Regions from separate parts of the Neorhizobium sp. LMR1-1-1.1 genome, predicted to be linked through region 2. Evidence: riboswitches for the same ligand, from Rfam matches in the RefSeq annotation. Region 2 holds a riboswitch; the other holds the start of a gene.

Region 1 (3,536 bases), on a different contig from region 2:
CTCTTCGAAAACACGTAATCCGTTTCCTGACGCAGCACTTCGCCTGGACGTAAGACCGCGTTCGGGAAATTCGCATGATTGACGGCATCCGGCCAGACCTGCGTTTCCAGGCACAGGCCGGCATAGTTTCCGTATCTACGGCCATCGAAGCCCGGCACCGGCACATTGACCATCACACCGGCATAAAACTGCACGCCCGGCTCGGTGGTCCTCACTTCCATTGAGACACCCGAATAAAGGCTGCGCACCAGCGCCACAGAGCGTTTGGCAACACGCTCGTTCGACAGGCAGTAATTGTGGTCAAACGGCACCTGGCGACCATCCTCGAGCGCACGCCGCACCGGCCCCATCTGCCTGAGATCAAAGGGCGATCCGGTCAGGTCATTGAGCTTGCCGGTCGGAACCAGCCTTGCATCGACATCCGTTATCCTGTCGGCGGCAATCATGATCTCGTGGCCGAAAATGTCTTCGCGGCCGTCGAGATTGAAATAGGAGTGCTGACAGACATTGGCAGGCGTCGGCTGGTCCGACAGGCTTTCATAGACGACCGAGAGCACGCCATCCGCCTTCAACCGGTAGGTCGCGGTCACCGTGCAATTGCCGGGATAACCCGCGCGCCCATCGGCATCGGTAATCGAAAGCACCACCCTGTCGAACTGATGTTCGACAATCGTCCAGTTGCGCTTTCCCATGCCGTCCGAGCCGCCATGCAGATGCGTGACACCGCGCTCGTTCAGTTCGAGCTGGTAATCGCGGCCATCGATCGAGAATTTTCCATCGCCGATCCGGTTGGCGCAACGGCCAGGCGTGGCACCGAAATAGGGTGAATATGCCGGATAGGAGGCGAAGTCGTCGAAACCAAGCACCAAAGGCGCATCATGCCCTTCAAGGCGCAGGTCCTGAATGACCGCACCCCAGGTCATTACATTGGCAGTCAGCCCGCCGCCGCTGATCTGGACGCGATAGACGGGCTCCCCGTCCTGCGTGGTGCCGAACACCTCGAATGCCTGCCCTGCCATGAGTTTCCTCCGCCGTTTTTATCGGCGGCAAACTGCGCGATTTGGCAAGGTCCCGCAATGGGAAACGGCGACGCGCGGCGTCTTTTCCCGACGCCGCCCCAGAAGCCACACCAAGCGCCTATTCGGTGCCAATCTTGTCCATGTCGTAATGGGTCGTCTGGTACATCTCGTTGATCCAGTTTCCGAATAGAAGATGCGCATGACTGCGCCACCGGTTCTGCGGCGTCAGCGTATCGTCGTTATGCGGAAAATAGTCATGCGGCATCTTGATCGGGATACCGGCATTCACGTCGCGAAAATATTCGTCCGCCAGCGAGGTGGAATCATATTCGACGTGGTTGAACATGTAGAGACGGTTACCTTTCTTCTCATGCACGAGGCAAAGGCCCATCTCGTCGGATTCCATCAGGATTTCCAGATCGGACTTCTTCTCGACATCCTCGCGACGCACCTCTGTCCAACGTGACACCGGCACCTGGAAATCATCGGAAAAGCCGTTGAGATAAACCGAGGCCGGCGCGAGATTGCGGTGACGGTAAACGCCGAAAGCCTTTTCAGTGAGTGCATGTTTCGGCACGTCGTGAAAATGGTAGATCGCCGCCATCGCGCCCCAGCAGACATTCATCGTCGAATGCACATTGGTCGTCGTCCAGTCAAAAATCTGGCGCATCTCGTCCCAATAGCTCACATCCTCGTAGTCCATCTGCTCCACCGGCGCGCCGGTGATGATGAACCCGTCGAACTTGCGGTCCTTCACCTCTTCCCAGGTGTGATAGAAGGAGAGCAGATGTTCCTCGGACGTATTCTTCGCCTTGTGCGTGCCGAGCCTTATCAGCGAAAACTCCACCTGCAGCGGCGAAGCGCCGACCAGGCGCGCCATCTGCACCTCGGTCTTGATCTTGTTCGGCATAAGGTTGAGAAGTCCGATCTGCAGCGGACGAATGTCCTGGCGCACGGCGACCGTTTCGGTCATGACGCGCACGCCCTCGGAAACGAGGGTGGTAAACGCTGGAAGCGTATCGGGAATCTTGATCGGCATAGTAAGGCCCCACAAACAAAAAGCCGGCAACGAAAAATCGCAACCGGCCCGTGGGAAGTGAAGTCTAACTTCTCGCGGCCCTTTAGCGACTTTTTTAACGTGGCTGCAAGCCGGCCGGCCAAATCACCACGGAAGTTCGGTTTATCAGATAATCCTTGCGAGAGCCTCCGTCAATGGGAGCAAATTTGACCTGACGCCACCATGGCGCGACCGAAATAGGCATATGCACTGTTTCCCTTCCGCTACCCTTTGCGCTATGGGCAATGCCCATGGCCAATTCGACCTTCACAATCCTGCTTGGCGGCAATCTTGTCGTCACCGATCGCGTCAGACATGCGATCGCGGGAAGCCGTGTGATTGCCGCAGATAGTGGCATGCGCCACGCGGCCGGGCTTGGTGTGATACCGGAACTCTGGGTCGGCGACTTCGACTCTTCCGACGAAGACCTGATCGCCCGTTTTCCCGAGGTGGAGCGAAAGACTTATCCACTGGCTAAGAACGAGACCGATGGCGAGATTGCCACGGCCGAGGCGATCGAACGCGGCGCAAAGCGTCTGATCCTGATCGGCGCACTTGGCGGCGAGCGTTCCGACCACGCGCTGCAGCATCTTCTGCTTGCCATGAGCCTTGCCGAACGCGGCTTCGACATACTTCTCGCCTCGGGTGATGAAGAGGCCATTCCCTTTCTGCCGGGCAAAAAAGCGATCGACCTCCCCAAGGACGCGCTGTTTTCCGTCCTCGGCTTTTCCGCCCTGTCGGGCCTCGACATTTTGGGCGCAAGATATCCCTTAAAGGATTTCTCGCTGCCTTTCGGTTCATCCCGCACGGTTTCGAATGTTGCGGAAGGGCCGGTCGAATTCCATCTAAAGAGCGGCAAGGCGATGATCCTTGCCCGTCCCCACGATTTTTCCGGAGCATAAACGGTCCTCATGGCACCTCCCATTCTCAAGCTTGACGACATCTTCCTGAGCTTCGGCGGCGCGCCGTTGCTGAACGGCGCAGGCCTGCAGGTGGAACCGGGTGACCGCATCTGCCTCGTCGGCCGCAACGGCTCTGGCAAGTCGACACTTATGAAGATCGCGGCCGGCATGGTCGAGGCGCAGTCGGGCGAAGTTTTCCGTCATCCATCTGCGACGATCCGTTATCTCGAACAGGCTCCCGATTTCGCCGGGTATTCGACCGTGCAGGCCTATGCCGAAGCGGGCCTCGGTCCGGGCGACGATCCCTATCGTGTCACCTATCTGCTCGAACATCTGGGCCTGACCGGCGAAGAAGATCCGAACCGGCTGTCCGGCGGCGAAGCGCGCCGTGCAGCACTTGCCCGTGTCATGGCACCGGAACCCGATATCCTTCTGCTCGACGAACCGACCAACCATCTCGACCTGCCGACCATCGAATGGCTGGAAGACGAGTTGCGCAAGACGCGCAGCGCACTTGTCGTCATCAGCCACGACCGTCGTTTTCTTGAAAAGGTCTCC
Region 2 (3,536 bases):
CAGTGCGATAACCATTGCAGGGAGCCATGCTTGGAGGATTTCATCGCGCGCAAGAATATCGAGCGCTATAAAAAGCTGCTGGAGGAACGGAGCTGGACCGCTCTGGAGCGGCAAACGCTTTTAAACCTCATCCAAGAAGAAGAGCATAAGCTGATCAGCAAGGGGTCCGGCCGCGACAAATAAACCGCACCGCCTTTACCGAAAGTGGCGGTCACCGCGCATCGTTGCACGTAGCTACACGCACGCGCGTGCCTAACCTTATCTTCCTAGGCACTTTGTCATTTTAATAAACACTGATGGAAAAGTCGCTGGAGCGGGTGAAGGGAATCGAACCCTCGTATTCAGCTTGGGAAGCTGCTGCTCTACCATTGAGCTACACCCGCTTTCGCCTGCAGGTTTCCAACAACGGATCGCGGCTGTCAAGGGCGGTGGGCTGCCTGCGGCATCGGGATTGGTCGGGCAGATACGGTTCGAAACGCCCAACCGGGATCGAGCGTGATGCTCAGCCGCGGAAATGTTTCGACAGTTTCAGACCCTGCGCCTGATAGTTCGAGCCGAGACCAGATCCATAGAGACCTTGCGGAGCTTCCAGCATATGCTCGTAGACGAGGCGTCCGACGATCTGGCTGTCTTCGAGGATGAAGGGCACCTCGTGGCTGCGGACCTCCAGGACGGCGCGGCTGCCTCGTCCGCCTGCGGCTTCGTGTCCGAAGCCCGGATCGAAGAAGCCGGCATAATGGACACGGAATTCGCCGACCAGCGGATCGAAAGGGGTCATTTCGGCGGCATAAAGCGGCGGCACATGCACGGCCTCGCGGGAGACGAGGATGTAGAACTCATCCGGATCGAGGATCAGCTCGTTGCGGCCGCGGCTGTAGAGCGGCTCCCAGAAATCGAAAACATCGTGCTGGGCCTTCTTGTCGACATCGACTACGGCCGTGTGATGCTTGCCACGATAACCGATCAGGCCATTCGCATCACCCTTGAGATCGATCGACAGCGCGATACCGCCGCCGGACACGTTCGGCGTCGAGGATGCGACCAGCGTTTCGGTCTCGTGCAGATGCAAGAGTTCAGGTTCTGACAGGAGGGCATTGCCGATGCGGAAGCGGATTTGCGACAGGCGCGAACCCTGTCGGGCTACGATCGGGAAAGTGCGCGGCGAGATTTCGAGATAGAGCGGGCCGCGGTAACCGACCGGGATCTTGTCGAATTCCTGCGCATGATCAGTGATGACGCGGGTGAAGATATCGAGACGGCCGGTCGAGGATTTCGGATTTGCCGACGCCGACATATTTGCCGGCAGATCGAGGCTTTCCATCAGCGGCACGATATAGACGCAGCCGGTTTCCAGAACCGCGCCCTCCGACAGATCGACAACATGCAGCTTCAACCGGTCGAGCTTATCGGAAACGAGGCTGTTTGGACCTGGCATGAAGGAGGCGCGCACGCGAAATGCCTTGGCACCCAGACGAAGGTCCAAGCTGGCCGGCTGAATCTGATCGCGGTCGAGATCCCGTTCGGAGACCAGCCGTCCCGTTTCGAAGAGCGCCGCAATTGCGCGGTCCGCCAGAATTCCCGTGTCGCGAGCCATGATCGTTTCTTTCAAAATTTGGCGGTGACAAAACCAAATGCAGGGCATTGACGCAAGCGAATGCGAGGCGTAAGCCAGCTTTATCCCGTGGTGATTTGCCGGTCGGCTTGCAGCCACGTTAAACAAGTGGCTAAAAAGACCGGGTTGCTAAAACCGGTCTGCTTTCGCGGCCGGTTTTTTTTGTTTTGGATTGAGGACTAGCATGACAAACAAATGGCGCCCGGCAACTACACTCGTCCACGGCGGTACGCTGCGTTCGCAATATGGCGAAATGTCTGAAGCGATCTATCTCACCCAGGGCTTTGCCTACGACAGTTCGGAAGCCGCGGAAGCGCGCTTCAAGGGCGAGACCGAAGGTTACATTTACGCCCGCTACGGCAGCCCGACCAATGACATGTTTGAAAAGCGCATGTGTGCGCTGGAAGGTGCGGAAGAAGCCCGCGCCACGGCATCCGGCATGGCCGCCGTTTCCGCCGCCCTGCTCTGCCAGCTGAAGGCCGGCGATCATATCGTTGCAGCCCGCGCGCTGTTCGGCTCGTGCCGCTGGGTGGTCGAGACGCTCGCACCGCGCTACGGCATCGAATGCACGCTCATCGACGGCCGCGATCTCGCCAATTGGGAGAAAGCGATCCAGAAGAATACCAAGGTGTTCTTCCTCGAAAGCCCGACCAACCCGACGCTCGAGATCGTCGACATTGCCGGCGTAGCAAAGCTTGCCAACCAGATCGGCGCAAAGGTGGTGGTCGACAACGTGTTTGCGACCCCGCTTTTCCAGAAGCCGCTGGAACTCGGCGCCCACATCGTCGTCTATTCGGCCACCAAGCATATCGACGGCCAGGGCCGCAGCCTTGCCGGTGTGATCCTCTCAGACAAGGAATGGGTGGACGAGCATCTGCAGGATTATTATCGCCACACAGGCCCGGCCATGTCGCCGTTTACCGCCTGGACGCTGATCAAGGGACTTGAGACACTACCGATCCGCGTCAAGGCGCAGACGGACAACGCCTCGAAGATCGCCGACTTCCTGGCAGAGCACAAGCATGTCGCCAAAGTCATCTATCCGGGCCGCAAGGACCATCCGCAGGCCGACATCATCGCCAAGCAGATGAGCGGCGGATCGACGCTGGTCTGCTTCGAGCTGAAGGGCGGCAAGGAAGCTGCCTTCAAGCTGCAGAACGCGCTGGACGTGGTGACCATCTCCAACAATCTCGGCGACACCCGCAGCCTGATCACGCATCCAGCAACAACGACGCACAAGAACCTCACCGACGAGGCGCGTGCAGAGCTTGGCATTTCGCCCGGCACCGTGCGCTTCTCGGCCGGCATCGAGGACGGCGAAGATCTGCTTGAAGATTTTGCCAAGGCTCTGACTTCTATCTGAGGTCTTTTCGGCCCGTCGATATGGTGAATCCGGTTTTCGGATTCACCATATCAGTTATCCCTAATTCCAAGAACAGATCACAGTTTCTCGCGTAAACCGCGAGTTTTCTTGACGTTCGATGCCGTGTGTACGATATGCGGGGATGTAGATTCCATGTTCTACGGCGTGGTTGACGTGCAAGAAACGATATCCGGCGCTGTAGTTTTGAGGTATTTGTCCATGTATCGCGCCCGGACAAGAGACATAGAAGTTGCCGTCGAGCCGTTCTATCTGGAGGAGCAGTCCAGTCCGGAAGAGAGCCGCTATGTCTGGGGCTATCGCATTGTTATCGAGAACCACTCGATCCATACGGTAAAGCTGGTTCACCGCTACTGGCATATTACCGACCAGAACGGTCTGGTCGACGAAGTGGACGGGCTTGGCGTCGTCGGAGAACAGCCGCGCCTGCAGCCGGGCGACAGCTATGAATATTCATCGGGCTGCCCACTGGACACGCCATCCGGCATGATGTTCGGCTATTACGACATGCAGACGGAAGAAGGCGAGGTCTTCAAGGTCGAC

Evidence for each region. A riboswitch is a leader RNA that binds a small molecule or an ion and turns the genes downstream of it on or off. The one in region 2 is predicted to bind S-adenosylmethionine.
Region 1: linked by a shared signal. The riboswitch ahead of metA (homoserine O-acetyltransferase MetA) and the one ahead of MRBLMR1_RS15200 (O-succinylhomoserine sulfhydrylase) in region 2 are both predicted to bind S-adenosylmethionine.

Annotation. Positions count from the first base shown of each region.
Region 1 covers NZ_JBEGHE010000058.1:121,880-125,415, reverse strand. The annotation lists gene MRBLMR1_RS25795 (aldose epimerase family protein) at 1-1,019, opposite strand, end outside; gene metA (homoserine O-acetyltransferase MetA) at 1,138-2,058, opposite strand; SAM riboswitch at 2,121-2,198, opposite strand; gene MRBLMR1_RS25785 (thiamine diphosphokinase) at 2,322-2,978, shown strand; gene MRBLMR1_RS25780 (ABC-F family ATP-binding cassette domain-containing protein) at 2,988-3,536, shown strand, end outside.
Region 2 covers NZ_JBEGHE010000025.1:415,519-419,054, reverse strand. The annotation lists gene MRBLMR1_RS15215 (hypothetical protein) at 31-183, shown strand; tRNA gene MRBLMR1_RS15210 (tRNA-Gly) at 310-383, opposite strand; gene MRBLMR1_RS15205 (2'-deoxycytidine 5'-triphosphate deaminase) at 503-1,594, opposite strand; SAM riboswitch at 1,672-1,749, shown strand; gene MRBLMR1_RS15200 (O-succinylhomoserine sulfhydrylase) at 1,797-2,975, shown strand; gene apaG (Co2+/Mg2+ efflux facilitator ApaG/CorD) at 3,195-3,536, shown strand, end outside.